Regions from separate parts of the Trichococcus sp. genome, predicted to be linked through region 2. Evidence: riboswitches for the same ligand, from Rfam matches in the RefSeq annotation. Region 2 holds a riboswitch; the other holds the start of a gene.

Region 1 (15,997 bases), on a different contig from region 2:
GCAGTGCAGCAGGATTACATCATCATTGCCGGTCTTCTCGATCATCTCCATGTTGATCTGATAAGGTGTCAATAATTCGATGCGCTCCGCAAATTTATCCTCTTCACCCATCGATACCCATACATCTGTGTAAAGGACATCAGCGGCTTTTACGCCCTTGGCCACATCAGCCGTGATTTCGATTTTGCTGCCGCTCTTTTCAGCGAATTTCTGTGCCATTTCGACCAATTCATCGGTAGGGAACAGTGATTCCGGCGCGCAAATCGTGACATTGACGCCCAGGATAGCACCGGTCACCAGCAGACTGTTGGCGACATTGTTGCGGCCATCTCCTACATAGACCAACTTAAGTCCGGCCAGCTTGCCGAAATGCTCTTTGACCGTCAGGAAGTCGGCGATCATTTGGGTCGGATGCCATTCGTCTGTCAAACCGTTCCATACCGGCACACCGGCATATTTAGCCAGATCCTCGACGGTTTTTTGGCTGAAACCGCGGAATTCGATGCCGTCGAACATGCTGCCGAGCACTTTAGCAGTGTCTTCAACGGATTCCTTTTTACCCAACTGGATATCATTTTTCCCAAGATATTCAGGATGCGCACCAAGATCGATGGCAGCCACCGTGAACGCGGCTCTTGTGCGTGTCGATGCCTTTTCGAAAAGCAGCGCAATATTCTTTCCTTCCAGATAACGGTGTGGAATGTTCCGTTTCTTCAGGTCCTTCAGATGCGCCGAAAAATCGATCAGATACTCCAATTCTTCCCTGGTGAAATCTTTTTCCGCCAATAAGCTTCTTCCTTGAAATACTTGTTCCAAATTCTGCCATCCCCTTTTAATTTTATTCTCACGATCACTCTTCCGAACGATGGTTTTCACTTCAATATGCAACTATATGTTGGACTCATTTTATACCCAATTCTAATGAATTACAAACTATATTTTAATCATTCGGCAAGTCGGCTAGGGCTGGACACTTGTTTGCGAAACTTTTATTTGACAATAGTACGGATTGGGATTATCCTAGAGACAACTTAATTGAATAGTCTTCAGGGACGGGTGCAAATCCCTACCGGTGGTAAAGCCCACGAGCCGTAAGGCAGATTCGGTTAAATTCCGAAGCCGACAGTCAGAGTCTGGATGAGAGAAGACAAAAACCATTTATCGAATGGCACACTACGTTTATTTGTCGTACAAATAACGCTTATTCGCCATTCGTTCATGAATCGGAATGTCAATCCCTGGGTGTAGTGTATACCCAGGGATTTTTTGGCCTTATTTAACTGGCCTTCCTTTGTCGAGCCCTGAAGCAGAACTGTTCAGGGCTCTTTATTTTGGAAATGGGAGGCACACAAAGATGCAAGATAAGGATACATACTTTATGCAAATGGCGCTGGAACTTGCCGAGAAAGGCCGCGGTGCCGTTGCGCCGAATCCGATGGTTGGCGCCATCATTGTCAAGGACGGACGCATCATCGGCGCCGGCTACCATGAAAAATTCGGCGAAGGCCATGCCGAAGTGAATGCTATCCGCTCAGCGACGGAAGATGTGGCGGGCGCAACCATCTATGTGACGTTGGAGCCCTGCTCCCATTACGGCAAAACGCCGCCCTGCTCCGACAAAATCATCGAAAAGAAGATCGGTCGGGTCGTCATCGCGGCTTTGGATCCGAATCCGTTGGTCTCCGGCCGCGGCGTCAAGAAACTGCAGGCTGCCGGCATCGAAGTGGTGACAGGCATCTTGGCCGAAGAAAGCAGCCGTTTGAATGAAATATTCATGAAATACATTGTCGCTAAAGAACCATTCGTCGTCATGAAAGCAGCGATGTCACTGGACGGAAAGATCGCGACCCGGACCGGCGAATCGCAATGGATCACCGGCCCGGCCGCAAGGGAACGCGTGCACCAACTGCGCAGCGCGCTGAGCGGCATCATGGTCGGTGTCCAGACCGTCATCACGGACGATCCGCAACTGACCTCCCGCATTCCGGGAGGAAAAAATCCGCTGCGGATCATCGTTGACAGCACCTTGCTTATCCCGTTGGAAGCAAAGGTACTCCAGAATCAGGAGCTTGCCAAGACAATCATCGCAACAACCGAACGGGCGGACCGCAACAAGGCAGCCCTGCTCGAGGCAGCCGGGATCGAGCTTTTGACTGTACCCGCAAAGGATGGCCGGACCGATCTGAAAGTTCTGATGAGAGCCCTCGGGGAGCGCGGTATCGACAGCATCCTGCTGGAAGGCGGCGCGACTTTGAACTTTTCTGCACTGCAGGCGAATATCGTCGACAAGGTGCAAGTCTACATCGCCCCGAAACTGATCGGCGGCGAAACGGCCAAGACACCTGTCGGCGGAGAAGGCATCGAGAAACTGAGCCAGGCTTTCGGCGTGCTCGATCTGAAAGCCAGTAGCGTCGGGGAAGACATCCTCTTGGAAGGGTACCTTGCCAAGAACGAATAACAGAGGAAAGTAGGAGGGAATTCATGTTCACTGGAATCATCGAAGAAGTCGGCACCTTAAAAGGCATCCGCCATGGCCAAAAGTCCTCCATCGTCACTGTCGGAGGGAAAAAAGTGCTGGCCGGGACAAAAATCGGCGACAGCATTTCCACCAACGGCGTCTGCCTGACGGTCACGAAGCTGCACAAGGATGGCTTCGATGCGGACGTCATGCCGGAAACGCTGCAACGCTCCAATCTTGGCGCCCTGCAGCTCGGTGGGCGCGTCAATCTGGAACGCGCCCTGCAGCTCGATACCCGCTTGGGCGGGCACATCGTCAGCGGCCACATCGACGGGACCGGCTCGATCAAGGAATACCGCAAGGACGATAATGCGGTCTGGATCACCGTCTCAGCCGAACCCGAGCTGCTCCGCTACATCATTGAAAAAGGCTCAATCGCCATCGATGGCGTCAGTCTGACGGTCGCGACGGTCGATAGCCATTCATTCCAGGTATCCATCATTCCCCACACTGGAGCAGAAACGATCCTACTCGAGAAGAAATTGGGCGACACGGTCAACCTGGAATGCGACATCATCGGAAAATACGTCGAAAAGCTGTTGGGATTGAGCCCACAGGCACAAACGAAACAAAACAATTTATCTGAAGCCTTCCTGAAAGAGAACGGCTTCTTCTGAAAGAAATAAGGAGGGAAACCCACATGTTCAATACATCCGAAGAAATCATCGCGGACATCAAAGCCGGTAAGATCATTGTGCTGGTGGATGACGAGGACCGCGAAAATGAAGGCGACCTGATCTGCGCAGCGGAATTCGCGACGCCGGAAAACATCAACTTCATGGCCATCTACGCGAAAGGCTTGATCTGCATGCCGATGGATCGGGCACTCACCGAAAAATTGGTGCTGACGCCTATGGTCGACCGCAACACCGATAACCACGGGACAGCCTTCACCGTCGCCATCGACCATGTCGAGACGACGACCGGCATTTCCGCCTTCGAACGTTCTTTGACGGTCATGAAGGCCGTGGAGGATGACGCCCAGCCTGAGGATTTCCGCAGACCCGGCCATATTTTCCCACTGAAAGCAGTGGACAACGGCGTGCTCGCGCGCAACGGCCACACCGAAGCCACTGTCGACTTGGCACGTCTGGCCGGATTGAAGCCGGCAGGTCTCTGCTGCGAAATCATGGCGGATGACGGCAATATGATGCGCACCGACGAACTGATCGTTTTTGCGCATCAGCATGACCTGAAAATCGGCACCATCGCCGACTTGATTGCCTACCGCAAAGAAAATGAGCAGCTTTACAAACACGAAGGCAAAGCCAAACTGCCTACCAAATACGGTGAATTCGACATCTACACTTACGTGAACACCATCGACGCAGATGAGCACCACGTTGCCTTGGTCATGGGCGATGTCACGACGGAAGAACCCGTTCTGGTGCGCGTCCACTCGGAATGCCTGACTGGCGATGTCTTCGGTTCGAAACGCTGCGACTGCGGCCAGCAACTGGATGCAGCCATGAAGCAAATCGCTGAAGAGGGGCGCGGGGTTTTGGTCTATTTGCGTCAAGAAGGTCGCGGCATCGGTCTCGTCAACAAAATCCATGCTTATGCCCTGCAGGATCAAGGTTACGATACCGTTGACGCCAACCTGCAGCTGGGTTTCCCAAGCGATCTGCGCGAATACTACATGGCAGACGAAATGCTGCAGGACTTGGGCGTGAAGGAAATACGCTTGCTGACGAACAACCCGCTTAAGATAGAAGGATTGAAGAAGCACGGCTTGAAAGTCATCGAACGGATTCCGATCCAATTGGAGATTTTTGATGAAACACAACGCTACATGGAAACAAAGAAACAAAAGATGGGCCATTACTTGGATTTATAAAAAATAAAACAACCAAACAGGAGGAAAACAAAATGAACATCATCGAAGGACAATTAATTGCACAGGATTTAAAAATCGCAATCGTGGTGGCACGTTTCAACGAATTCATCGGATCAAAATTGGTGGGCGGCGCTTTGGACGGTTTGAAACGCCATGGCGTGGCTGAAGAAGCAATCGACTTGGCATGGGTGCCAGGCGCGTACGAAATCCCATTGGTAGCGCAAAAAATGGCGGCTTCTGGAAAATATGATGCAGTCATCACTTTGGGTGCTGTCATCAAGGGCGCAACGGCGCATTTCGATTACGTCTGTTCGGAAGTATCCAAAGGTGTAGCGACAGCCTCAATGACTACGGGCGTTCCGGTCATCTTCGGCGTCCTGACGACCGACACAATCGAACAAGCCATCGAGCGCGCCGGCACGAAAGCGGGCAACAAAGGCTATGACTGTGCCGTATCCGCTATCGAAATGGCCAATCTGCTCAAAAACCTATAAAAGTTTATGGGAAAACTAAAGTTCGAAGGAATCCGCACCGTCATCCTCGACTACGACGGCACGATCCATGACAGCACCCGGAATTACATTCACGCTTTCGAGCAAGCCTATGCTTTTCTTGTTGAAGCCGGCCACGCCGCTCCAAGAGATTGGGCAGATGCGGAAATCACGAAATGGCTGGGCTACAGCAGCAAAGCCATGTGGGAAAATTTCATGCCGGATCTGGATGAAGAAATCCGAGCGCATGCTTCAAAAATGATCGGACAGATTCTGTTCGAAAAAGCCCAGACCGGCCAGGCTGTCCTTTATCCGGGCGCCCTGGAGACGCTGCAGGCATTGAAGGAGAAAGGCTATCGCTTGGTCTTTTTGAGCAACTGCAGCCGGGCCTACATGGAAGCGCACCGGGAAAGCTTCAACTTGGACCGCTATTTCGACGGCATGTACTGTACGGAAGATTTCGACTTCATCCCGAAATATGAAATCTTCGAATCGATCCAAGCCGTTTTTCCCGGCGGCTATCTGATTGTGGGCGACCGTTTCCAGGATATCGAGGTCGCCGAGCATCATCCCGTCCGCACAGTGGGCTGCCGCTACGGCTTCGGTTTCCCCGGGGAACTGGACTCGGCGGACATGCTGATCGGCGATATCCGCGAATTGAATGACTTGCTTTAAGCGCAGAAAGAGGCCGGGATTTTGTCCCGGCCTCTTTTTGCGCTTTGCGAATATTAGGTGGCTCTTGCGAATAGCCGACATAAGTAGGGTTCGTCGGCTATTTGCAAAAGCGCGGATGGTTATCAGCCGACATATACGGAATTCCTCGACTGTTCGCAAGAACGCGCCTGACGAACAGCCGACGAGCCAACCGATCGCTTCACTACCGTTATCCCTTCTGATCCGGAACACTTGCCTTCAACCGGTCCAATAACCGATAAAGCAGCTCGCGGTTGCCCGCGGGTATCGGCTGCTTCCGGATTTTGGCTGCCGTCTGCGTATAGGCGCTCCCGTCCAGGAAGGCCGCATCGTTTTGGAGAATGCTTTCGATGCTCTCCTGCGTGGACTCGAAATGGAATTGCAGGCCGATCACATTCCCTTGATAGACAAAGCCTTGATTCGGGCAGACATCGCTTGCGAACAGGCGCTCCGCTCCTTCCGGCAAGCCGAACTGCTCCCCGTGCCAATGGAACACGACCAGTTCAGCCGGCAGGTCACCGAGCATAGCTATATCTGTCGTTCGGATCGGCAGCCAGCCCGCTTCCCGGTATTCCCCCTGAAAAATATCGGCACCCAAAGCTTTGGCGATCTGCTGTCCGCCAAGGCAGACGCCGAACACCGGCTTGCCTTGGCGGATGAACGCGCGGATGAGTTCCCTTTCCTCCTCCAGCCAAGGCAGTTCATCCAAAACACTCATGGGACCGCCCAATATCACCAGGAAATCCGTTTCCTCGGCTTTCGGCAAAGTCTCCCCCAGAAATAGGCGGTATAACTTATATTCATTTCCGGTCTGTCGGCACCAATTCTCGATTTCCGCCGGTCCTTCAAAATCCACGTGCTGCAGAATAGCGATTTTCATGCTGATCCTCCTCAAAATTGTTTATTTCCATCATAAACCAACCGCTCGCAACCGCCATCCATCACCGCGTTATTGAGTGCAGATGCGGGTAGAGAATGTTATGATAGACCTATAGAAAACACTTGATCCAAAGCCATTTCCGAAGGGAGCAAGCACCATGAGAAACCTGGACAAAGAAATTGCGATCATCCAAAAATTCAAAGCCGAACACCCGAACAAAGCCTACAAACTCTACATCGAGACCAGCGACGACTTCGACTTCCATGACGAAACCGAAAGCGAAGACTACATCGCAGTCCTCATTGCCGAACTGGAGACCGAATCGCCTGCAGAAAACCCGTTCTTGGAGGGCACATCCGCCTATACCTGGGATGCCGAATATGTCATCTACATCGACAAACCCACCACCGCCGACCGGGAACTGATTACGAAACTCTACTATGACGAACTGCTCCAATATGTCTGAAGGGATTCATCCTTCAGGCATTTTTCTCGTCTCTTCTTTTTCGGCGGCTTCATCCTGTGTACTCTTGGAAACGGCAGTCTCATCCAGCTTCACCATATCACTGACTTCCCCGTTTGGTTCTTGTTTTTTTGACGCACGCAATACCTTCTCCACGAGCAGTTTGACCAGTCGATCCAGCTCAACCATCACGATCTCTCCTTGCGTTTTTTAATCAATGTCTTTTAACGATACTTTTTGCTTACCATCTTGATCAAAATTATTATCATTTAGCCATTTTTCAAATTTTTTCTTTTTTGATGGCCACTCTTTATCAAGTATTGAATACCAATCAGTATCTCGATTTCTATTTTTATAAACGACAGCCTGTCTGAAAGTTCCCTCGAATGTGAATCCTAGACGTTCTGCCGCTTTTTTGGATGGGACATTTAAGCTATCACATTTCCACTCATATCTTCTGTATTGTAATTCTTCGAATACATATTTCATTACAAGATACTGAGCTTCCGTGGCTTTTTTTGATTTTTTTAACAAGGATGAATAAACCACCCAGCCCATTTCGACAACTCTGTTTTTGCTGTCAATTCTCATTAATGAGAATGTACCAATAGCTTTGTTGGTACTATTATCAACAATTGCAAGATGGTACGGATCTGAGGAGGCAATAAGTTTCTTGAAAAAAGCACTAAATTCATTACTATTCTTAAATTGGTTAAGAGGCACATAAGTTAAATTTTCTGGGGAAGATGCTGGACCATAGACCTCATAAAGATCCTCAAAATGTTTCATACCTAATTTTTCGACGGTTACTTCCTTACCTTTAATCAATTTAAGACTTGGTAGCTTACCTTCACAAAAATTTACTAATTCATCACCTATGGGTTGACCAAATTCATTGTATTGCATAATTTTCAGCCTCCATCCTTATATTCTTCGCTCAACGATTCCAACTGCGGAAGTTGGTTTAGGGATATTTACCGATCGGAAATACAAATATTTTGCAACAAAATATAACAAAAATTTGTTATTAGTATATCATATCGAAAATGGATAATAAAGGAGGAACCGGCTATAGATTATAAACAAATAGCAAAACAAACAGCTGGTAAACTTTCATTGATCCACTCTTTCCTAGTACTAAAATCCTTTTTATTATTTGTTCAGCCTCTCCCGCCCACTGATACAAAGGCTCTTGCCGCTTCATGACCACATAAAACAGCCTCCGGAAGTCCGCGTGATATGGACTTCCGGAGACTGTTCATTTTTTCGAGGGCAAGCCGATCAGTCGTTCAGGGACTGCTCGGACAGCCATTGCATCAACGTGATTGTTTCGCCGTTGATTTCTGTGGTTACTTCATTGTTGTGGACATAGACCCAAGAGAAATGGCCATTGTATTCATAAGGCGTGCCATCCGCATTCGTGTAGAGACCGGAAGTGTCCACGACATTATCAAACAAGGTCATGTACACATCTGCATCAGCTGCAACCAGGCGATTATAGGTGGGCACCGTATTGAGCGCTGGGGGAAGCACCACATCGTTTGCGGCGGCAATGAACCAGATCGGCGTCTGCGCCAGATTCTGGATGTCCGCATCCGAAATCAAGCTATCATTCAAGCCTTCGCAGACAGGGAAAGCAGCAGCAAAGTAGCCAGGGTAATCCCGCGCCATCAGCATCGTCATGTAGCCGCCGTTGGAAGGTCCGCCGATATAGATGCGGTCCGTATCGACATCAGGATTGTTGGCGACGTACTCCTCAATCAGCGCCATCAAAGCATCTTCGTACTTGGAAGTTCCGTCCGCTGTTCCGCTGATGCCATCCATCCAGAAGGTCGGTGTCTGCGGAGCCAGGACGTAAGCCCCGTCAAAGTAGGACTGTATCTCATCCGTGGCCAAAGCAGTCGCTTTATTGGCCGCTAAAGGAATCGTTGCATCCGTTCCGCCTTCCCCGCCTCCGTGCAGCCAGATGATCAACGGATTTTCCTGGTTGTCCTGTGCTGGGCTGTAGTCGGCATAAGTCAGCGTGACGCCATCAAAGGTCGATGCGCCGATTTCGAAATCTTCAATGATTTCCTTCGTCGTTCCGGCGAATTCCGTGACGACCAGACCGGATACGGTACCTGCCGGCGTTTCGATTGCCGTCTGCTGCGTGATGGTGTAGGCGTTCGTCGTCCAATCATTGCGCCCGGTTGCCACCTGATAATTCAAAGCAGCGCTCAAGGCCAAAGTCGGGCCGTATTCCATTTCCAGCACCGCATATTTGCCTGTCTGTACGGCCGGATTGCCGTCCTTATCGGCTACATAAGCGTTAGTGACGTTCACAGTGCCCTCACCCAGCAAAGACGGAGTCAAACGGCTGTCGCTTCTTGAGACAGCGACGCTGAACGTATCCGTCGACACGGATCCAACCGGCACCGGTCTGCCCAAGTCCACGATGATCTTCGTCACGGTTGCGCCCCAGTCCTTCACTTCGATAACCGTTTCATAGGAAGACGGTTGTGTCTTCAACTCTTTTGCCGAAACCGAATCCGCCGTTGCGAACAGCCCTCCCAAAACCACTGCGCTCAAGGCCGTTACTTTAGCCATTCTTTTTACTCTACCCATCATATTCTTTTTCCTCCCGATCTATTTGTTTTTTTATTGAAATCCCTCAGAAATTGGGTTTCTTGTCATTTTGGGTCCGCCAGTATCTGTCCTTTGTTACACTAAGGCACTGTCCAATTCGGAGGCTTCCGCTTGCTGCTGCGCTTCCACTTCCTGTTTATAAGCAGCTTTGTCCATGACTTTGAAGAACGGCAGATAGACGAAGTAGCTCACAGCGATCATAAGTGCTTGATAGATAGCCCATCTCCAGCCGCCCGCCATCAATCCGTTGATGATAACAGGAACACCCAACGGTACCGCGATACCCGGCAACATCGGCAGGATACCGGTCAGCATGCCCAGATACGAAGTAACGGCGATGATCAAAGGCACCAGGATGAATGGGATAGCCAAGGTGAAGTTCATGATGATCGGCATCCCGAAGATGATCGGTTCATTGATACCGCAGATGTTCGGAATCAGGCTTAATTTGCCGAGGACACGGTATTGCTCCGATTTCGCGCGCAACATTGCCATCGCCAAGCCCAATGTAGCGCCTGAACCCATGAAAACGACCATACCGAACATGCTTCCGGAAACAATATTCGGGATTTCCAAACCGGCATTATAAGCAGCCAGATTTTCCGTCCCAAGCGGTGTCCAGATCGGCATGAATACACTGTAGACAACCATCGCGCCGTGTACGCCCACTAACCACAAAATCTGTGCAGCGAACATCGCGACCAACAAAGCGGTAAAGCTTCCACCCAGTTTTGTCAATGGTGCAGCCACTACTGAAAAGATGAATGAGTGGATATCTGCATAGGCTGTCAATGTCATCACGTAACGGATTGCCAATGCGATGACCGCCAGTACCAAGCCCGGCACTAAACCGGAGAAGGATTTGGATACGGTAGGCGGTACGCCATCCGGCATCTTGATGACCCAACCTTTTATTTTGAAAATGGTATAAACCTTAGCGGACAATAAAGCGACAATAAAGGCAGTAAACAGTCCCGGTGCGCCCATCCAGGTAGCAGGCAGCGAGGCCAATGTGTTCGCTTCGGAATAATTGAACGGTGTCACAATCAGAAAACTCATCAAGGCCAGGATTCCGGCTGGAGTACCGTCGATATCATAAGACTCCGCAAATTTGGCGGCGATCAAATAGACAACATATATGGCCAGAAGATTTGTTGTGATTTCGGAAGGAATGACCGTAATCGCTTTCAATCCTGTGTTTACCAAAAATTCCTGGTACCCAGCAACAGGGAAACTGTTCACTAAACTACCCAAGGCACCTACAATCGTGATCGGCATCGCTGACATCAGCCCGTTTGTGATTGCGCTTATGTATTTGTTGTTTTGGATCGCACCCGCACCACGTTGTAAACTCATCTGTACATTTGAAAAATCAGCCATCTTTTTCAGCCCCCTATTAATTTAATAAATTCAAAGCATCCGCCAACACTTTTTTGCCGTTCATCATGCCGTAATCCATCGACGGAATCGTGGCGATTGCCACCGGATGATCCCTGTATTTCTTTTTGAAGCTTTCTTCCTTATAGCCAACTTGCGGCCCCAGCAACAGGATGTCGATGTTCTTGATCAGCTTGTCAACTTTCCCTTCCGCCGTGGCATCGATCGTAATCTCCATTCCTTTTTCCTTTGCCGCATCCTTCATCCGTTCGACCAGCATGCTGGTCGAAAAGCCTCCGGCACAGGCCAACATAATATTCAGTGTCATGCGATCCCCTCCTGGCTCATTTTGTGTGTACGGAACAAATGGACTTCTTCCCTCAACTGGATCAGATGCTCCGCCAAATCTCTCACGGTCATGGCGTTCATCACATGATCCTGGGCATGGACCATCAAAAGCGTCGTGCTGGTCGGTTTCCCTCTGATTTCTTCTTGGATAATCGTAGTCTGCAGATCATGCGCTTTGTTCAATGAAATCCTGGCCTCCCCCATCAGCTGGTCGGCTTCCGTAAACTCGCCCTTTTCGGCGGCCTGGATGGCTTTCATGCTGAACGCGCGGGCATCTCCCCCATGGATGATCAGCTGCATGATTATTTTCTCCTCGTCTTCCAAATGAATCCCTCCTGTTCGCTTATGCTTTCACTTATTTATATGCAAAAAGCGTGCCAACACACATCAAGCGGATGCCAACGCGCAACAAAAAAATCTGTGTCGCCGAAACGACACAGATTTTTAGTTATTCTTTGCTTGTGTGTCAGCCGTTCGCTGTGTAGGACACACTTCTGGCCAGATAAGCATAGGCGACATGGTTCAGCATGTCCTCGTTGATGGTCCCGAGATGGTCCCGGAAATAGTCGAGAAAAAGATGCTTGATCTTAGGAACGATGTATTTGTCCTGAGGAAACGAAACCATCCCTTTTTCGAAGCGCGGAATCTGTTCCTTGCGCTTGATTTTCCGCAGCATGCCGATGATATGGAAGGAGAGGCCGATCTTATCGCTCACGAACAGGGACGGGCTCATCATTTCGTTCACTTCATCATTGAATCGGTAGATGCTGGAGAGGAGCACTTCGATCTCGGGCATATCGTAATATTTCAGTATCGTTTCCTTGATCGAACGGTACGTATAGATTTCATCGATGCAGTCCTGGATCCGCTGCAGTCCCGCCCGGTTCATGACCGTATATAGCTCAAAGGTCGGATACTCCGTCTTGACCGCAAACGTGCTGATGACACAGATGATTTCATATTCCTTCGCCAATTCCTGCAGCCGCGCATAAATGCTCTCCTTGCCGACCAGATTGATCGGCACGATCATGATCTCCTTTTCTTCGAAGGAAATCTCCTTGCGGATGATGTCACGGATTGTCACGGCAGTCCCCTCGCCGGTCAGGCAGATCGAAATGATCGCTAACGGTCGGAAATGGAATGAATCGGTGGCTTGCGGCCGCGCTTTCGGCTGCTGAACTTGTTTCAATGCCTTCCCGTGCTGATAGATGGCCATGTAGTCGTTCACTTTAAGCGTTTCGACGTAGACCTCACGCAGACTGCAGCCGATCATCGCTTTTCTGCTTGCCTCGAGCACATGCATCGTGCTCACCAATGGGATGGACTCCGCCTTCAGAGGGAATAGTTTCTCCAATTCCCCCGCAAAAGTTGTCAGGCTGCCCATATCCACCAACAGCAGGATATCGTCCGTGATCTGATGGTTTTTGATGTACCGGACCACTCTTTCGAACACTTGCTGGGGCTCTTCATCCAAGCGCGCATTGATCCCGATAGCGCCTTCGTGGTTCAGCAGTTGGTTCGCCGTATCGCAAAGCGCCGTAGCGATTCCCGATCCGTGCGCAATCACAATGACCTGCACTTTCGCCAATCTTTCGATCGCATCCATTTCATCATGCGTCAGGAACATAATGAAGTAACTCGCTTCCTCCTCAGGGATGCGCACACCCAGATCCGCTTCCAAAATGGCCATGCATTCTTTCGCAACGCCGTACATCTCCGGATATTTATCGATGATCGCTTCATGCATATCGTTCTTCAGCACATGATCCTGTTGGCTGCGCTTCACAAGGTTGTAGATATGGATCGCCATCATCTGGAACACCTTATCGCTCATCACCTTGCCGGTCTTGATCGTGACATGACGGAGGATTTTTTCCAGTTCCTTGATGATGTTCTCCGGCACGAGCGCAATCAGGTTTTCTTTGTTGCAGAAGAGTTGTTCCTTTTCCCCTGTCAATTTGAAGTAGGTCTTCAGGTCGTGTTCCATCGCCCTCTGGATCTCTTCGGCGCTGGCTTTTTTCTTTTCCAACTCCCGATAGCGTGTGTTCATCTCCCGATAAATCGTGCTTTCGTTCGGCGCACTGTCCAATTCCGGAACGCTGGCATCGGATGGGAGATATTGGATCACCTGTTTGTTCGTCCCCTCATATTTCGACCACATCAGACGGTGTTCCGCATTGTTGAGCAGACCCGCACGGATATGATCCGGCAGATCTTTGCTGCTGACTTTCAAACAATCCGCTTTTTCAGCCAAGGAGCGGGCATAGCTTTTCGCAAAAGCAATCCGGATATCCGCCTTGAATTGCCCGATGTTCAGTTCACATTTGTAATGCAGAAAGGCCTTCAGCGCATTCTTACTGAAATACATCGGCACACCCAACTGATCGACTTCCTGCTGGACGAATGCATCAAACAGCTGATGACGTTCCTCGATTGATCTTTCCCTCAAACTCGGCAGATCGATGATGATCGGCAGTCTGCGGATGAATGTCTTCAGTAGCGTGTCCTTCTTTTCGGTCGTCGCGCCGATGATCAGGACTTGGGCGTGGTGATCCTTGTCGGTTTCCCCAAGCGGCCGGAAAACACCGCGATCGATATAAGTGAAAAGCATCTCCTGCCCTTCGATCGGCAAGCGGTGGATCTCATCAAGGAAAAGGATGCCCCCATTCGCCTTTTCAAGAAGTCCCGTTTTGCTCGTTTCCGCACCCGTGTATGCCCCTTTTGTGTGTCCAAAAAGTTGGCTCATCAACAGCTGCGGGTTGTGCGCATAATCGGCACAGTTGAATTGGATGAAGGGGGAAGACTCCGTCAGCTTCCCCGACTGGATGCCGTATTTATGCAGCAGATCAGCAAACAATGATTTGCCGACACCGGTTTCCCCCAGCAACAGCATATGCATCCCATCGCCAGGATAGAGGATGGCGGCCTTCCCTTGCTCAATCTGATGGAAAAGGCTGGGATTCTTCTTCAGAAAGTTTTCCATATCCACGATTTTCGGGATTTCCGTCGGTGCCGCAGCCGCTCCGGAAACCTTGCGCGCGCAAGGGAAAAATCGTACCGGTCGGGTCTTCTCTTTGTAGCAGCGTTTCTCTTTATGCAGCTGGTTCAGATCGCGCGAAATGTTGCTTCTGTCGCTTTTCAATCTATAGGCGATTTCCTCGGCTGTGACCCCTTGTTTTTTTTCCTCATAAATCATGCCCAAAGCCTCGAGCACTTTTTCAATCCTTTGCAAATATCATCACCCCTTGGCAAACGTTTACATCCTATTCACAATCGTACCATATTTTGCGCATGAACGAATAAAAATATATTCAATCTGTGTAATTGTTTGTGGCGCCGAGCCAAAGCAAAAAATGCACAGATACTTTTCCCCGCGGATGCTATATAATGAGCCTTATATTCCAAATCACAAGGGAGAGTTGCGAGTGATCAGTCTATTATTGGTAAGGAAAATTATCCAGTTGTTCCTCATCATGATTTTGGGTTATCTGCTGGTCAAGCTGAAAGTTTTGAAGTCAGAAGAAAGTGTGGTCCTGTCGAAAATATCGCTGTATCTGGTGATGCCTGCCGTCATACTCACTGCCTTTCAGGTCGACTTCAAGCCGGAAATCCAGGAAGGCTTACTGCTGGCCTTTGTCGCGGCGGTCGCCATCCACATACTGCTGCTCCTGATCGGGCATGGCTCAGGTAAACTATTCAAGTTTGAGGAAATCGATGTCGCATCCATCATCTATTCCAATGCGGGCAATCTGATCATCCCCATCATAACGGCCGTTCTGGGCAATGAATGGGTCATCTATTCCACCGCGTTTGTGTCCGTACAATTGATTTTTCTCTGGACGCACTGCAAATTGATGTTCTCAAAAGAGAAGACACCGAACATACGGAAAATCATTCTGAACGTCAACATGATCGCCATTTTTGTAGGCGTCCTATCCATGCTGTCAGGAATCCGCCTGCCGGCTATGCTCAATGAAACAATGGGGTCAGTCGGCGCCATGATCGGACCACTGGGCATGCTGATCACAGGCATGATCGTTGCCGGAATGGACCTGAAACAGATATTCACAAGCAAAAAAGTTTATGTGATCACTTTTTATCGGATGATCCTTTGCCCCGCCATCATTCTGCTGCTGCTGAAACTCAGCAATGCCGGCAGTTTAGTTGATAACGGCGTGGAAATATTGCTGATCACCTTCTTGGCGACTGTCACTCCCGCGGCATCCACCGTTACGCAATTCGCCCAGGTGCATAACAAAGATGCGGAGTATGCAGGAGCGATCAATATCATGACCACGCTGGTATGCATCGTGACCATGCCTATCTTTGTCATCCTGTACTTCTTATAAAGCAAAAAAATCCTTGGAAACAGTGAAGTAAATTTCTTCAATGTTCCAAGGATTTTTTTAATATATATGCGGGTGCGACCAATAGAATATCACGCAATCATTCACCGCGTTTGATGGGCCAGGATTTTCTGAGCTAACGCATCAGAAATAATATGTGCGGATGGACGCTTAGAAGTTTGTTCGATGTATCCACCCACTCTTAATCTATCCAATGACTGATTCACTTTATATCTGGTGTTCTTAACGTGAAGCTCAAATTCTTTATCCATCAATTCCGTTTTGAATATCCATGACTGGCACAAAATATATAAAATACTGGTGTCCAGTTCATTCTCAAAATCAAATTCCGTTATCATATCCCATGAATTTCCCAACAATTCACTGCTGTTGTTCAGTTCCTCGAGTAATTTCAATTG
Region 2 (15,997 bases):
GTCATCGCTATCGGCAAAATCAATGACATCTACAATGGGCAAGGCATCACGGAATATGTACGCACGAAAAGCAACATGGACGGTGTCGACCAGTTGCTGAAAGTCATTGAAAAAGATTTCCGTGGACTCAGTTTCCTGAATTTGGTCGACTTTGATGCCCTGTTCGGTCACCGCAGGGATGTGAAGGGCTATGCTGAGGCGATCGAAGACTTTGATGCGCGCATTCCTGAAATATTGGCTGCTTTAGAGGATGACGATTTGCTGTTGATTACCGCGGACCATGGAAATGATCCGACGTTCCCGGGAACAGATCATACGCGCGAATATGTGCCTTTATTGGCTTATTCGAAAAAAATGGCAGGACGCGGGAAGCTGAACCAAGGCAAGTTTGCTGATATCGGTGCGACCGTATCCGATAATTTTCGGGTTGAAGCTACTAAAAACGGTCGCAGCTTTTTGGATGAATTGGACTAGTGAGGTGTAGGAATATGACAAATGATCAAAACAATGTGCGGATAGCCGCCAAATTTTTGGAAGAAAAAGGCTTATTGGAACCTGAATTCGGCCTGATTTTGGGTTCGGGCTTAGGCGAATTGGCTGAGGAAATAACGGATGCGATTGCGATACCCTATGAGGAAATTCCTTATTTCCCTGTATCAACGGTTGAAGGCCACAAAGGCCAACTTGTATATGGAAACTTGAGTGGGAAAAAAGTCGTTGCTATGCAAGGACGCTTTCATTATTACGAAGGTTATGGACTCGAAGAGGTCACCTTTCCGATCAGGGTAATGAAGCAGCTTGGCGTCCACTCTTTGGCGCTGACAAATGCAGCAGGGGGCATCAATTATGGATTCACACCCGGCGATCTGATGCTGATCACGGATCACATCAATCTGACGGGGCAAAACCCCTTGATCGGTCCAAATGATCCCGCTCAAGGGCCGCGATTTACGGATATGAGCCAAGCCTACGATGCTGAATATCAAGGGAAATTAAAACAAGTCGCTTCGGAGATGGGTTTGGATTTGAAAGAAGGGGTTTATCTCGGCCTGACAGGTCCGACTTATGAAACGCCAGCGGAAATCCGTATGTGCCGGGTGCTCGGGGCAGACGCAGTCGGCATGTCCACCGTACCGGAAGCCATTGTGGCGCGTCATGCAGGTTTGCGCATTTTCGGGATTTCCTGTATAACTAATTTAGCTTCAGGCATGCAAGCGACCCTGAATCATGAAGAAGTCGTCGAAACGACTACCCGAGTCAAAGAAACTTTCAAAGCCTTATTGAAGAATGCATTGACTGCCCTGTAATAAAGGGGTCCTCAAACTGGGTGCATCCAAGCACGGCTGTCGGGGTAAATACAAAGTGAGAAGGAGATCGAAGTGTTCATTTCTTATAATCAATCATGTGAAAAAATAGCTATGGGTCTGCTTTCTTATGTGACAGATCTGAAGAATGTAGCGAGGCTGAAGCCGGAAATGGACAGCTACATTGAAAATGGCGATAGGAGATTATTCTTGTGGAAAGATGAAGAGACCGATAATATCGTTGCTCTGATAGGCGTGGAAATAAATGAAGCGATGGTGTTGGTTCGCCATATCGCCGTCTCGCCTTCTTTCCGGAAGGAAGGCATTGTCCATCGTTTGCTGGATGGCTTGCAACAACACTATCCCACAAGCGCAATCAACGGAACTCTCGAAACCGCGCCGTTCATCGCCAAATGGAATCAGAAACAACTGAACCGAAACGACGAGGAAACGAGTGGGTCTTTGTGAGCGAACAAAATGAACTCACCCTCATATTGCCGGATTTTGAGGGACCGTTGGATCTCCTCCTGCACTTGATCAAAGAGCTGAAGGTCGATATTTTCGATATTCCAATTGCGGAAGTGACTTATCAATATCTGCGTTACTTGGACACGATGCAGGAAATGAAATTGGATATTGCCGGCGATTATCTGTTGATGGCTGCGACGTTGCTGGAAATAAAAAGCCGTATGTTGCTTCCAAAAAAAGAAGTGACTTTCGAAGAGGAGTTTTATGAAGAGGGCGAGGATCCAAGGGAAAGCTTGATCCAGCAATTGGTGGAATACAAGCAATTCCAGGAAGCCGCCAAAGCCCTGAAGACGATGGAACAGGAGCGTGGTCTGTATTTCACGAAGCCGGCAACCGACCTGGAGGAGCTCCAACAAGCGATTCCGCTTGCTCCAGGCGAAGTTTCTGCAGCGGATCTGATTGCCGCGCTCCAGAAGATGTATCAGAAACTGCAGAAGAAGAAGCCGCTTCAGGCCACAATGGAGCAGGAACAATACACGGTGGACCAGACGATGACTTGGATCATGGAAAAATTGGACAACCTGCCGGATGGTTCTGACCCGCGGCTTCCTTTTGCGGCTTTTTTTGAAGTCCATACCAAATCGCAGATCGTGAATACATTTTTGGCGATGCTCGAATTGGTCAAAGAAAGAAAAGTCAATTTTTCGCAAGAAAGCACATATGGAGACATTTATATACTACGCAATATGGGAGTTTTAGCAAATGAATAAAAAAGGGGCACTGGAGAGTCTGCTGTTTGTGGCAGGGGATGATGGCTTGAGTATGGACGAAATCACCTCTTTATTGGAGACCACCCCATTGGAAGCGCAAAATCTGTTGACCGAAATGCGGGCGAGTCACAACGACAACATCCATTCCGGTCTGACGCTTATCGAAACCCGTAAAAGGTACCAACTCGCCACAAAAAGAGAATATGCAGAACTCATCAAAATGTACGCTGTTTCGCCATTCGCGACACATTTATCGCAAGCTGCGCTGGAGACGCTGGCAATCATCGCGTACAAGCAACCATTGACCAGGATGGAAATCGATCAGATCCGCGGCGTGCAGTCAGCGGGATTGGTCCAAAGGCTGTTGTTGAGGGGGTTGATAAAGGAAATCGGACGTTCCGAAACACCAGGAAGGCCGATTATCTACGGCACAACCGATTATTTCATGAATTATTTCGGGTTGACCACAATTGATGATCTGCCGAATGTGGACGAATTATTCCAAATGCAGGATAATGAATCATTTGATCTTTTTGATTTCCCTGCGGACGAAGAAACAGAGAACCAACTTGCTTTTTTTAAGACAGATTCCGTCATACCGGAACAAGAATGACCGACAAAAACAAATAAGAATAATAGGTGAATAAATGGAAAGATTACAAAAAGTTATTGCTCACGCAGGAATAGCATCAAGGCGGAAAGCCGAAGAGCTGATCACTTCGGGTGCAGTCAGCGTCAACGGAAACAAGGTAACGGAACTAGGGGTCAAAGTGTCGAAAAGTGACAGAGTGGAAGTGAACGGCTTGCCGATCTATCGGGAACAGCCTGTTTACTACTTGTTCTACAAGCCAAAGAATACCCTATCCTCTGTGAAGGATGATAAAGACCGGACTGTCGTCACTGATTTTTTCAATGTAAAAGAGCGGATCTATCCGATCGGCAGATTGGACTATGATACGACCGGGCTGCTTCTTTTGACCAATGACGGTGAGTTTGCGAACCTGTTGACCCATCCCAAATATCATATCGACAAAACCTATGTCGCCAAAGTCGGCTGCATCCCTACACGCTCCGATCTTCACAAATTGGAGAACGGAATCGTAATAGACGGCAAAAAAACATCGAAAGCGCGGGCTAAGCTGATTTCCGCCAATTCCCAAAAAAATACAGCAATCATTGAATTGACCATCCACGAAGGCTGGAACCATCAAGTCAAAAAAATGTTCGAAAAAATTGGTTGTCCCGTCGAAAAACTGAAAAGGGAATCATTTGGATTTCTTACGCTCGGTGATCTTAAACCGGGGCAACACCGAGAGCTGAAGGCGTTTGAAATCGAGAAGCTGAAAAATATGGCCCTTGCGAACGAAAAGGCATCAAAAAGGTAGTTTTCTTATCTAATCGGAGAGGATGATCAAGATGACAAATTCCAGCGGGAAAATATTGATTGTGGATGACGAGGAGCGCATCCGCAGACTGCTGAAACTCTATCTGGAAAAGGATGGCTACGAAACAGCCGAGGCAGAGGACGGGACAACAGCGGTAGAAATGATTTTGAATAACCATTACGATCTGGTGCTGTTGGATATCATGCTTCCCGGAATGACTGGCATTGAAGTAGCCAAAATTATCCGCAAGGAAAAAGAAATACCGATCATGATGATAACTGCCCGCGGCGAAGAGAACAATCGCGTGGAAGGATTCTTGTCAGGAGCGGATGACTATATTGTGAAGCCGTTCAGTCCAAGAGAAGTCATGCTGCGGGTTGCAGCCATCCTGAAGCGGACTAAGCCTTCAGAATCGGAATCGAGCACAATCGAATATCCGATGCTGAAGATTTTTCCGGATGCCAGAAAAGTGCTGGTTGACGAGGTTGCTATCAATTTGACGCCCAAAGAATTTGAATTACTTCTTTACCTTTCAAAATCCCCGGAAAAAATATTCACGAGGGAAGTTCTTTTGAAAGAAGTCTGGAAATACGAATTTTTTGGCGATTTGCGGACAGTAGACACGCACGTCAAGCGCCTGCGTGAAAAACTGCTGAAGCAATCGAAACCTGTTTCTAAAATGATAGTGACCGTTTGGGGGATGGGTTACAAATTTTCCCCGAATGATGACCAAGCAGCAGACAATAAAAAATGAGAAGAACGAGCATTTTTCTCAAATCATGGGTCCTATTGACTTTTTTGACTGTAACCATCATGACTTTGATGTATATCGGCCACGCAATCATCAGCGTGAACTCAATCGAAGATACTTACAACAAACTGTTGCAGGAGCAAATCACCGCGTACAAGGAAACCATTATGTCCGACCCTGAAGGTTATCTCACACGAGCGGATACTGCCCAACCATTGAATCCGGAATTGTCCTATTACATCAAACTAGGGGATCAGAGCCGTTTTGTCGTGCCAAATCCGGATCTGCAAGGGCAGTCCGAGCTGCTTCTGGAGAACATACTGGCGGATGACCAAATTCAGGATGCAATCGACAGCAATCTGGATGATTTCAGCAAAATCACCATAGAGGATGAGGAAAATAATCCCTTGCTTTTGATGGTTTTTGTCCATACTTTTGAATTACAGGGACAGGCCGGAATGCTCGTCATCGGTTACGATCTGGATGAATTTCAGGCGTATGATCTGAATGCAAAAAGCATCACGCTATTGCTGTTGACCGTCTATCTCATGGGGACGATCATTTATTATCAGCACCTGATCAGGAATGTTGCGGAACCGTTGGAAGTTATGACGGACATCGCTTTCAAATACTCACGGAATGATTTTTCGAAGCGGATCACCTTCGAATCTTATGACGAGATATCCGGACTGGGCACGGCCATGAATAAGCTGGGCAAGACCCTCCAAGCCACAACGTTGATGAACCGGGAAGAGCGCGAACTGTTGAATCATCTGTTTGATTCCTTGCCGGCCGGGATTCTTTACTTTGATCAAAATTTTCATTTGAAATTAGTGAACGGACCAGGCCAAGAGTTTTTGGATTTTTGGCGGAGGGTGGATCCGGATGCCGAGGCAAAAGCGATACCGCATCAGTTCAAGGAAATGGTCCAGCACGCTTTCAGCACGGCTGCAGGATCGGAAGCGGATTTCAGTTGGTCACAGCGGCATTATAAAGTAAAAGTGACACCGGTCATCCAAACAGATCTGCAAAAAACATCCGGCGTCCTGATTGTGTTGCAGGATGTCACGAACGAACGGCAGTTGGATATTATCCGTGGCGATTTCATCACGAATGTATCCCATGACTTGCGGACGCCGTTGCAGATGATCAAAGGCTACAGCGAAGCCATCATCGATAACATCGCTGAAAGTAATGATGAGAAAATTGAAATGGCTCAAATCATTTTGGATGAAGCGACCGAGATGAACAAAATGGTGAATAACCTCCTGGATCTGTCGCGCATGCAAGCGGGTTATGTTGACCTGAATCGGCAACCTGTCGATCTTGCCACTTTCTTCAACCATTTGTCCGGCAGGTTCGAGAACAGCTTCAAAGAAGCAGGGATCCAATTCTCTTATGAACTGACGGATGGCATCAAAACCTATCCGTTTGACGAAGAGAAAATGAATCAGGTTTTCTACAATCTTATCGACAATGCGGTGCGTTATTCAGCCGAAATCGGCACGCGCAGACAAAAATTCATCCATATCACGGTCCGGCTGGATGATATGTTGGACAAAGTTGTCTTCGAAATCAGCGATAACGGAATCGGCATTCAGGCAGAAAGTTTACCGTTCATTTTCGAACGTTTTTACAAAAATGACAAGTCGCGGACGTACTCGAAACAGAAAGGGACCGGCATCGGGCTTTCGATCGTGAAGACAATCGTGGCAGCGCACGATGGGGAAATAGAAGTTCACAGCGAGCCTGGTGTAGGGACAACTTTCTTGGCCAGTTTTCCATTTCATGCCGGTTGAGCAGAACGATCGAAAGATAGTCTTAAAATCATTATCTCGAAATCGTGATAATTTCCTTGACAAGTGAGTGTGCATCGCGTATAGTTTGTGTATAACAAAAATATAAATAAGATTCGTCTTCAGGGCAGGGTGAAATTCCCGACCGGTGGTGAAAGTCCACGACCTCGCAGTGGTTCATTGCGGGCTGAACTGGTGTAATTCCAGTACCGACAGTACAGTCTGGATGGAAGAAGATGGGGTTTCTTTGGATTGCAATTTCAAAGGCTCTATTTTTATGTGTCCATTAGCGGATGATAAGAATAGGGTCTATTTGGATTTGGAGGAACCCATCTCTGAGACAGTCAACAGGGAGGATTTATTAACATACAACAAAACAAAACAAAAAGATTGGTCGGCATTTCACTATTCGGGGCATTGGCATTTGTGCTGATGTTCATCGCTTTCCCGGTAATCCCAGCTTTTTCTTATCTGAAAATCGACTTCAGCGATTTACCGATTCTGCTTTCGTTTTTCCTGTACGGACCGGCCGGCGGAATCATCTCCGCAGTCATTCGCTCCGTTCTGCACTACGTCCAAACAGGCGGTGATATGGGGTATCCGATCGGGGACTTCGCGAGTCTATTGGCGACGTTGTCTTACACATTACCTGTCTACTATCTATTGAAAAAAGCAAAAACAAAAACAGCCGTAATTTTGGCGCTGTTGACGGGCACTTTGGTGTTGACGGTTGTCTTATCGGTAGCGAATTGGTTCATCATCACCCCGTTGTACATGTATCTGTTGAATTTTGAAATGGGCCCCATCAAAGAATTGGTGTTGGCCGGCGTCGTGCCTTTCAATATCATCAAAGGACTTGTCGTCAGTGCGGTCATCCTATTGGTGATGCCGAAGTTGAAGCCTTGGTTGGCACATAATAAGGTTCCGATCGCTTAAGAAACATTTGCGTTTTACGATTTGATCGTTTCAAAATCAAGAGGCTGTACCCGAATCATCATTGATTCGGGTACAGCCTCTTTTGGATTTATCCTTCAGCAAGGACCACTCAGAGTCGCTATTCCGCTGAAGGGAACGGACGGTTGGAACGCAAAATGGCGCCGGTTGGGCATTTGCGGTAGGCATGCAGAAATGCATCAAATTGTTCGGCCGTAACTGGTGCCGTTCCCGCATTCGCATCCATTTTTGTGAAAGCTATCCCTTCGGAGGTGTAATCGAAGAGTTCGGGCGAAATTATTTGGCAAAGTCCGCAAGCGATGCAGTTATCCTGGTTTACTTTGGTATAATACATACAGTACCTTCTTTACAGAAATATGGTGGTGAAAATATGAAAGGTTTGACATACATAGAGTATCTTTTTTTGGATTGCATTTCAACCGAGCGCCCCATTAAGGAAGCGACTCTTTTTTATGTACTGATCGGCAAACGGACCGTGTCCACGATGCTCCAGTGCCGACAGTATGATTTGGAAGCTTATTTCAATGCTATGCCGGGCATGAAGCCGAAAGTGCTGAAAAAAGGACTTGAGCGATTAACTTCTGAAGGTTTGATCAGCGGCAACGAAGGTTTGGGTTATCTGCTCACGGAAGCGGGTATCGGGGAAAAAAATGACTTTTTAAGCAGTCATGCGCATTTCTCATTGGGAAACCAGATGAAATTTGCGCTCATTCAAGGTGTTTTGCGTCGGCGGATGCTGTTTCTGATCCAAATCCTTTCGGAAATGCTGCATAAGAATAAACAGTACTATCCCATTGAGAGGGAAGCGAAAGAGCAACTTTGGATGAAGCGTTTGCTGGCGCAGCATTCCGAGGATAAAGAGTCATTTGCGAAAAGTTGTGGCGAGGAATGGCGTGCCTATCTGTCACGTTTACCTGAAAGGGATGCCGGCATCTTTGCCATGCAGTTTGAAGGCAATGACCATCTAAGGAAAACAACCGGACAAATGGCTGGACTGTTCAAGGTAGATGAAGCCGAAGTGAAAATATTGCTGCACCAAAATTGGCTGAGATTGTATGATTCTTTGGAGCAGGAGCCGGAAAAGTTTCCTGTCCTTTCTTCGGTGATGCGCATGACGGCAAATGAAACCGGCTTGGCTTCCGCCAGTGCGGAAACGACCATGCGTTATTTCCGGAACGGACATGGGATGAATGAAATCATTTCGATGCGGGGATTAAAACAGAGCACAATTCAAGATCACTTTGCCGAAATCGCACTGATCTATAGGGAATTCCCAGTGCCAGCATTTTTGGATAAGGAGAAAATGCAATATCTGCAACAGCTTGCGGCACAAAAAGTTCGAGTCGATTACCGGGAAATTCAAGAAGTATTTCCCGAAATCAACTTTTTTGAGTCCCGTTTGATCCAAATAAGAAGTGAGGTTGCGGCTAAATATGGATGAAGCACAATTGAAATCAGAACTCCAGAAATACTTCGGCTACTCGGAATTCAAAGTCGGCCAAGTAGAACCAATCCAATCGGTTTTGGCAGGTAAACACACGCTGGCCACTTTGCCGACGGGAACAGGGAAGTCGTTGATATACCAACTAAGCGGCTATCTTTTGGATGGAATAGTCGTCATCGTTTCACCCCTTTTGTCTTTGATGGAAGACCAAGTTGCCCAACTGAAATTCATGGGCGAAAAAAGAACGGCCTCATTGAACAGCATGATGCAGTTCGAAGAAAGGCAAAGATTACTGAGCAGCCTGGATCGAATAAAGTTTTTGTTCCTTTCTCCGGAAATGCTGCAGAATCAAGTTGTGTTGAATAAACTCAAGCAGATTTCGCTCGCTTTATTTGTGGTTGATGAAGCACACTGCATTTCCCAGTGGGGCTTGGATTTCCGTTCCGATTATCTTTTTCTGGGAGCGGCAAGAGAAGAATTGGGCAACCCTCTGACACTGGCGCTCACTGCGACAGCTACCTCGGCTGTGATGAGAGACATCATCGGTTCTTTGCATATCGACGGGAACGACTTGAATGTTTTCGAGGGAGCCGTTGACCGCCCCAATATTTATTATAAAGTCGTAGCAGTGCCTCCAGAAGGGAAAAACGAACACCTCCTGGAGCTTCTGGAGAAATATCCATCTCCCGGTATCATCTACTTCTCCAGTAAGGCCCAAGCTGATGCGGTCGCCTTTATGATCCGGAAAAAAACAAGTTTGCGGGCGGAAGCCTATCACGCCGACCGGACAAATGAAGACAGAATCACCATCCAACATCAATTCCTTCAGGATGAGTTGGACGTCATCTGCGCCACAAGTGCTTTCGGGATGGGGATCAATAAACCGAACATCCGCTATGTGATCCATTACCACCTGCCGAATTCTCTTGAGGAATATGTGCAGGAGATAGGCAGAGCAGGGCGGGACGGGCAACAGAGCGCGGCGGTCCTGTTGTATTCGGAAACGGACTACACTTTCAAGTTGAAGATGCTGCAAGGCGATTTTCCGAACGATTTTGTGATTGCGAGTGTCCTCAAAAATAAAGCCATCAATCCCGATTACGGAAGTCCAACCGAACAAACATTGCTTGTGCATATTCTGAGGCAACAGCTCACGCAAGCGGAAGCGAAGCGTTTCGTCGCGGCCAGGCGCGAGCTTAAGGAAAATCTTCTGCAGAGCATGAAGGGGTTTGCCGATACCAACAACTGCAGACGTGCTTACATCTCTGCTTATTTTGGAAAAAGCAGTCTTGTCAAACCCACTCACTGCTGCGACAACTGTGGGAACGGGGAACCGCTTTTAGCTGGGGGAGTAAGCCCAAAGAATGCGGTTCCAACGACAGTGTCGCCACATTGGGAAAAAATCCTTTCCGACCTTTTTCTTTTATAAAATTTAACCCAAAATTTGCAGAAATGTGCTACAATTAGCATGAATCACTTATAGGAGGAACCCGAATGGATAAAAAGAATCGCAATCGCAATAATGGAGAGCCTTGGTCACGCAAGTTCGGCGAAGATGAGAATCTGAAGAGCCGACAATATTCGCGTTCAGCCAGAAATACAAAAAATAAAGAAGTAGCACCTCTATTAAAAGTATTGCTGTTTCTCTTTTTGGCTATTCTGATTATTCCTTTTGCTACGATCTATTTTAATAAACAGAATCAAAATACTCCCGCACCTAAGAGTGCTGAACAAGTGATGATCAACAAAAGAGTGGCCAGTTCCAGTGTCGAGAGCAGTGAAGAAGCGTCTTCCGAAGTGACCGAATCATCCAACGAAATCGCTGAAAGCGTCACGGAACCCGAATCATCGATTGTGGAAACCCCGAGTTCAAGTGCTGTACCAGCAGTAGTTGAAACGCCGGTTGAAATAGTCGAGGAACCTGAAACGACAACCGGGGAATACAATAATTCCTACACCATCAAAGCGGGTGATAACCTTTACCGGATCGCTTTGAACCATGGAATGACCTTGGATGAATTGATGCAGGCTAACGGATTGATCAGCACAGAAGCACAAATCGGTATGGTACTGCAAGTTAAATAACGGAAGCCGTCTGATAAGGCGGCTTTTTCGATGAAATCGTAGAGAACGAAGTTGGAGGGTTATTGTGAAAAAAATGAACATTGCCATAGACGGTCCCGCATCGGCCGGAAAAAGCACCATCGCAAAGAAAGTTGCGGAAAAGTTAGGGTACATTTATCTGGACACTGGTGCGATGTATCGGACGTTGACGTATGCGGCTTTATCCACCGGAGGGGATCTCCACGATGAAGAGGCTTTGCACAAGTTGCTGCAGGAAATCAGGATTACATTTTCGACTGCCGAAAACGAAATGCAACGTGTTTTTCTGAATGAAGACGACGTAACTGAATCAATCAGATCGGATGAAGTGACCCAAAATGTCTCCTTGGTCTCATCTTACGCAAAAGTTCGTGAAGAGATGGTTGCTCGCCAAAAGAGCATTGCACAATTAGGCGGTGTTGTGATGGATGGCAGAGATATCGGAACTGTCGTATTGCCGGAAGCGGAGGTCAAAATATTCATGACCGCGACTGCAGAAGAACGGGCGTTGCGACGCTACAAAGAAAACATTGCCAAGGGTATGAGCACTTCACTGGAAGAATTGACGGAAGACATGAAACGCCGTGACCATTTGGATAGCACCCGGGCGATTTCCCCTTTGAAAAAAGCGGATGATGCCATCGTTTTGGACTCTACCCATCTGGAAATCGACGAAGTTGTCCAGATGATCCTAGGAATTATCGAAGCCCAGTTAAAACCCTTACAAACATTGGATTAACAATACTAGACGATTTTAAGCAAAAATGTTAGAATGATTATATGCAGTATTACGCTTTCAAAAATATAGAGTCAAGGATTAACATCTCAGCCGCAGGGCGGGGAGGTTAAGAGACCTAGCCAATCGGTTGCCGCAGACTTTTAGGAGGAATAGTTACATGTCAGATTACATTGAAAACCCAGAATTAAATGAAGAAGAGTCCAATAACGTTGAACAGACTATGCAAGACGTGTTGGATGAAGCGTTATCCATTGAGGTGGGCGATACTGTCAAGGGGGAAGTTTTAAGCATCCAAGATAGACAAGCCATCGTAGGAATCATTGGGGGCGGCGTTGAAGGAGTCATTCCTTACAACGAATTATCTGCAAAACCCTTCGACGAAGTTACAGAAATCCTAAACGTAGGTGACGTTGTGGATTTGGTTGTCATCAAACAAATCAAAGACAAAGAGAATGGTAGCTTCTTGCTTTCGAAGCGCCGTGTTGATGCTAAAATCGTTTGGAAAGATATCCAAGATAAATTCGAAAACAACGAAATTATCGAAGCACCAGTCAAAGACGTCGTTAAAGGCGGATTGGTCGTTGATGTCGGTGTGAGAGGATTTGTTCCGGCTTCAATGGTAGAAGATCACTTTGTGGAAGATTTCAGTTCTTATAAAGGCAAGGTAATGACATTCAAGATTGTTGAACTTGAGCCGAGCGAAAACCGTCTAATCTTATCACATAAAGCGGTTGTCGAATCAGAAAAAGAAGCCAACAAAGGTAAATTGATGGATGAATTGGTAGCCGGAGATATTGTCGAAGGTACTATCGCTCGTCTGACCAACTTCGGAGCATTCGTCGATTTGGGTGGCGTGGATGGTTTGGTCCATATCTCCCAAATTGCCCACGAGCATGTGAAGAATCCTGGAGATGTATTGGCTATCGGTCAAACCGTCAAAGTCAAAATTTTATCCATCGACAAAGAAAATGGCCGTGTATCTTTGAGCATAAAAGACACATTGGCTGGTCCGTGGGATGCAATCGCTGAAAAAGCGCCGATTGGAGCTGTATTGACAGGTGTTGTCAAACGCTTGACAAGCTTCGGTGCGTTTGTGGAAGTTTTCCCTGGCGTCGAAGGTTTGGTGCACATTTCCCAAATTTCGCATCAACACATTGCGACTCCGCATGAAGTGTTGCAGGAAGGTCAAGAGATTCAAGTCAAAGTATTGGATGCAAAAGAAGATGAGCAACGCTTATCCCTCAGCATCAAAGCTTTGGAAGAAAAAGCTGCAAACGAAGCTCCAGCAGCTGAAGAGAAAAAAGAGAAAAAAACCGAAGAATATGTGGCTGACGATTCAGACGCGAACTTCACATTAGCAGATTTATTAGGTGACAAACTTTCAGGTTTGAAAGACGACACTGAAGCCTAATCAGCAAGGAACATGAACATGTGAGGGCATGGAATTCCATCCATGCCCTTTTTTTGTTGTTATTATCGATGGATGTATGTTATAACTGACATGGACGAAAACATTGAGAAAACCATATACAGTGAGCAAATACCCAAAAAGATTTGTGTTGTAGAGGAAAAGAAAGGCGGAGGTTAGATGCCAAATCCAGTAGTAGCCATAGTAGGCAGACCAAACGTAGGAAAATCAACAATATTCAACAGACTAGCGGGAGAACGGATTTCCATAGTCGATGATGTCTCGGGTGTCACGCGTGACAGAATTTATGCAAAAGGAGAATGGCTTGGTAAAACATTCAATATCATTGATACAGGCGGAATCGATATCACGGATGAGCCTTTTATGAGCCAAATCAAATTGCAGGCACAAGTGGCAATTGAAGAAGCCGATGTGATCATCTTTTTGACATGCGTCAGAGAAGGTGTGACGGATGCCGATGAAAACGTCGCGAGAATCCTTTACCAGTCAGATAAACCTGTCATATTGGCGGTAAATAAAGTGGACAATCCAGAAATGCGCGCCGAAATATTCGATTTCTACAGTCTGGGATTAGGTGACCCCTATCCAGTGTCAGGCAGCCACGGCTTGGGTCTTGGAGACCTGCTTGATGCGGTTGTTGCGAATTTCCCGTCGGAAGACGAGAATGCGGAAGAAGAAGATATCATCAACTTCAGCTTTATCGGTCGTCCGAATGTCGGCAAATCTTCCTTGGTGAATGCCATTTTGGGAGAAGAACGCGTAATCGTATCAAACATTGCGGGCACAACACGTGACGCTATCGATACGATGTTCGTTGATGATGAAGGTACAAAATTCCGAATGATCGACACAGCCGGAATCCGCAAAAAAGGAAAAGTCTACGAATCCACGGAAAAATACAGCGTCATGCGTGCTATCCGTGCAATTGAGCGTTCGGACATCGTTATGGTCGTGCTGAATGCGGAAGAGGGTATCCAGGAACAGGACAAAAAAGTTGCCGGATACGCACATGAAGCAGGTAAAGGGATCATCATTCTTGTCAATAAATGGGACACTTTAGAAAAAGATAATCATACGATGAAGGAGTTCGAGGAAAAAATCCGCAAGGAATTCCAGTACCTCTCATATGCACCGATTATGTATGTTTCTGCAGTGACGAAACAGCGATTGTCCAATATTCCTGCAAAAATCAAGGAAATCAGCGAAAATCAAAACCGCCGTATCTCATCATCCTTATTGAATGATGTCCTGATGGATGCCGTCGCGCACAATCCGACACCAACCGACAAAGGCCGTCGCCTGAAGATTTACTACATGACACAGGTGGCCGTAAAACCGCCGACATTTGTCGTTTTCGTCAATGACCCGGAATTACTGCATTTCTCTTACGAGCGTTTCCTTGAAAACAGAATCCGCGATTCGTTCAATTTTGAAGGCACCCCTTTCCATTTGATCGCCAGACAAAAAAAATAATTAATCTTCAGAAGGCATTAAATCCACTATAATCGTTGCAGTAGCACGGTTTGTGTGATATTCTTTATTAGAAATATCTTTTCAATTTGACTGCGGTATTTCAGAACTGTTTTTGGACCACTCAAAAATAGTTATTCCATGTTTTGTTGTGTTATCAAAGAAAGCATGTATTCTTCTTTTTTAAAGGAGGTGAAAGGACAACATGGCAAACAAAGCTGAATTAATCGAAAGAGTTGCTGGAAAAACAAACTTGACTAAAAAGGATGTTACAGCAAGCGTTGATGCATTATTTGAAGTGATTCAAGAAGCATTAAAAGACGGTGAAAAAGTTCAAGTTATCGGTTTTGGTAATTTTGAAGTTCGTGATCGTGCAGCTCGTAAAGGACGCAATCCTCAAACTGGGGAAGAAATCCAAATCGAAGCAAGCAAAATTCCTGCATTCAAACCAGGTAAAGCATTGAAAGATGCAGTTAAATAATTCCTAAAAAAATGAAGTTGGGGCCTTACGGGGCTTCAGCTTTATTTTTTTGTACACTAGGAAAGTATATAATTTTTCGGATTGAAAAGTGCTTCACCGTAGGTGTTTCACGCGTTTGCAAAATGTTTCATGCACCTAAAATGATGGCCAGCTTCACGGGTTAGCCCTTCGGAAAAGGAAAAAGGAACCTCTTGTCTCTGCGAGCCAAGACATACTGTTCGACTAACCTGCTGACAGAGGAAGTCTCTCACCAATTGCGCTCTTCGATGCTCAGTCGGACAGATTTCCTAAAGTGTCATGACTCTTGCGATTTCAATCGCTTAGAGGAATGATACACTTGACCGATTAGGTCACAGTGTTTCCTTAATCAGGGCTGATCGAACCCGTTCAGCTTTTGTTGGTGGATCCTTGGGAGAGAAAAGCCTGAGGAACAAATAGATACAGATGCTGAACTTTATGATAAAATATAAAGGAAGAGCACCAGCAAGAAGAGTGTATTTGAAGGAGCAGTAGATGAATGAATAGAGAAGCACAGGCAATGATAGAAGCCATTCAAAAGAACGATTTGGGCGCGGCTGTCCAACTTTTCAAACAATCAGTAGAGCAATCCGTCCTAGAGAACAACAGCGATGACTTGGCCGAATTGGCAGAAACGCTACATGCCCTGGGATTCTTGAGTGAAGCAAAAGAGGCATTTGGAGCGTTGAACTATCTGGCTCCGGACATACAGGAGTGGAATATCGCATTAGCGGAAATCGCCATAGATGAAGATGATTACGATCGAGCTTTGGATATCCTGCTCACGATCGATAAAAAAAGTGACGTATACCCACAGGCTTTGTTGACGATGGCTGATGCTTACCAAGTACAAGGATTATACGAAGTCAGCGAAAAGAAAATTTT

What was found. Region 2 has a riboswitch for FMN ahead of ACTCCX_RS02600 (ECF transporter S component). Riboswitches for the same ligand answer to the same signal wherever they lie in the genome.
Region 1: linked by a shared signal. The riboswitch ahead of ribD (bifunctional diaminohydroxyphosphoribosylaminopyrimidine deaminase/5-amino-6-(5-phosphoribosylamino)uracil reductase RibD) and the one ahead of ACTCCX_RS02600 (ECF transporter S component) in region 2 are both predicted to bind FMN.

What each region holds. Positions count from the first base shown of each region.
Region 1 covers NZ_JBSQPW010000037.1:5,598-21,594, forward strand. Annotated here, with positions in the region: gene argF (ornithine carbamoyltransferase) at 1-816, opposite strand, end outside; FMN riboswitch at 1,039-1,153, shown strand; gene ribD (bifunctional diaminohydroxyphosphoribosylaminopyrimidine deaminase/5-amino-6-(5-phosphoribosylamino)uracil reductase RibD) at 1,355-2,458, shown strand; gene ACTCCX_RS10445 (riboflavin synthase) at 2,482-3,135, shown strand; gene ACTCCX_RS10450 (bifunctional 3,4-dihydroxy-2-butanone-4-phosphate synthase/GTP cyclohydrolase II) at 3,159-4,355, shown strand; gene ribH (6,7-dimethyl-8-ribityllumazine synthase) at 4,388-4,849, shown strand; gene ACTCCX_RS10460 (HAD family hydrolase) at 4,856-5,521, shown strand; gene ACTCCX_RS10465 (type 1 glutamine amidotransferase) at 5,730-6,419, opposite strand; gene ACTCCX_RS10470 (hypothetical protein) at 6,577-6,885, shown strand; gene ACTCCX_RS10475 (hypothetical protein) at 6,892-7,071, opposite strand; gene ACTCCX_RS10480 (GNAT family N-acetyltransferase) at 7,093-7,761, opposite strand; gene ACTCCX_RS10485 (prolyl oligopeptidase family serine peptidase) at 8,164-9,489, opposite strand; gene ACTCCX_RS10490 (PTS sugar transporter subunit IIC) at 9,583-10,887, opposite strand; gene ACTCCX_RS10495 (PTS sugar transporter subunit IIB) at 10,904-11,212, opposite strand; gene ACTCCX_RS10500 (PTS lactose/cellobiose transporter subunit IIA) at 11,209-11,556, opposite strand; gene ACTCCX_RS10505 (sigma-54-dependent transcriptional regulator) at 11,699-14,464, opposite strand; gene ACTCCX_RS10510 (AEC family transporter) at 14,658-15,581, shown strand; gene ACTCCX_RS10515 (Fic family protein) at 15,683-15,997, opposite strand, start outside.
Region 2 covers NZ_JBSQPW010000006.1:38,148-54,144, reverse strand. Annotated here, with positions in the region: gene deoB (phosphopentomutase) at 1-474, shown strand, start outside; gene ACTCCX_RS02635 (purine-nucleoside phosphorylase) at 489-1,307, shown strand; gene ACTCCX_RS02630 (GNAT family N-acetyltransferase) at 1,380-1,772, shown strand; gene ACTCCX_RS02625 (segregation/condensation protein A) at 1,769-2,542, shown strand; gene scpB (SMC-Scp complex subunit ScpB) at 2,535-3,155, shown strand; gene ACTCCX_RS02615 (pseudouridine synthase) at 3,190-3,927, shown strand; gene ACTCCX_RS02610 (response regulator transcription factor) at 3,959-4,681, shown strand; gene ACTCCX_RS02605 (HAMP domain-containing sensor histidine kinase) at 4,678-6,477, shown strand; FMN riboswitch at 6,589-6,716, shown strand; gene ACTCCX_RS02600 (ECF transporter S component) at 6,835-7,410, shown strand; gene ACTCCX_RS02595 (ferredoxin) at 7,529-7,762, opposite strand; gene ACTCCX_RS02590 (YpbB family protein) at 7,799-8,869, shown strand; gene ACTCCX_RS02585 (RecQ family ATP-dependent DNA helicase) at 8,862-10,301, shown strand; gene ACTCCX_RS02580 (LysM peptidoglycan-binding domain-containing protein) at 10,367-10,957, shown strand; gene cmk ((d)CMP kinase) at 11,019-11,714, shown strand; gene rpsA (30S ribosomal protein S1) at 11,872-13,125, shown strand; gene der (ribosome biogenesis GTPase Der) at 13,303-14,616, shown strand; gene ACTCCX_RS02560 (HU family DNA-binding protein) at 14,819-15,094, shown strand; gene ACTCCX_RS02555 (tetratricopeptide repeat protein) at 15,612-15,997, shown strand, end outside.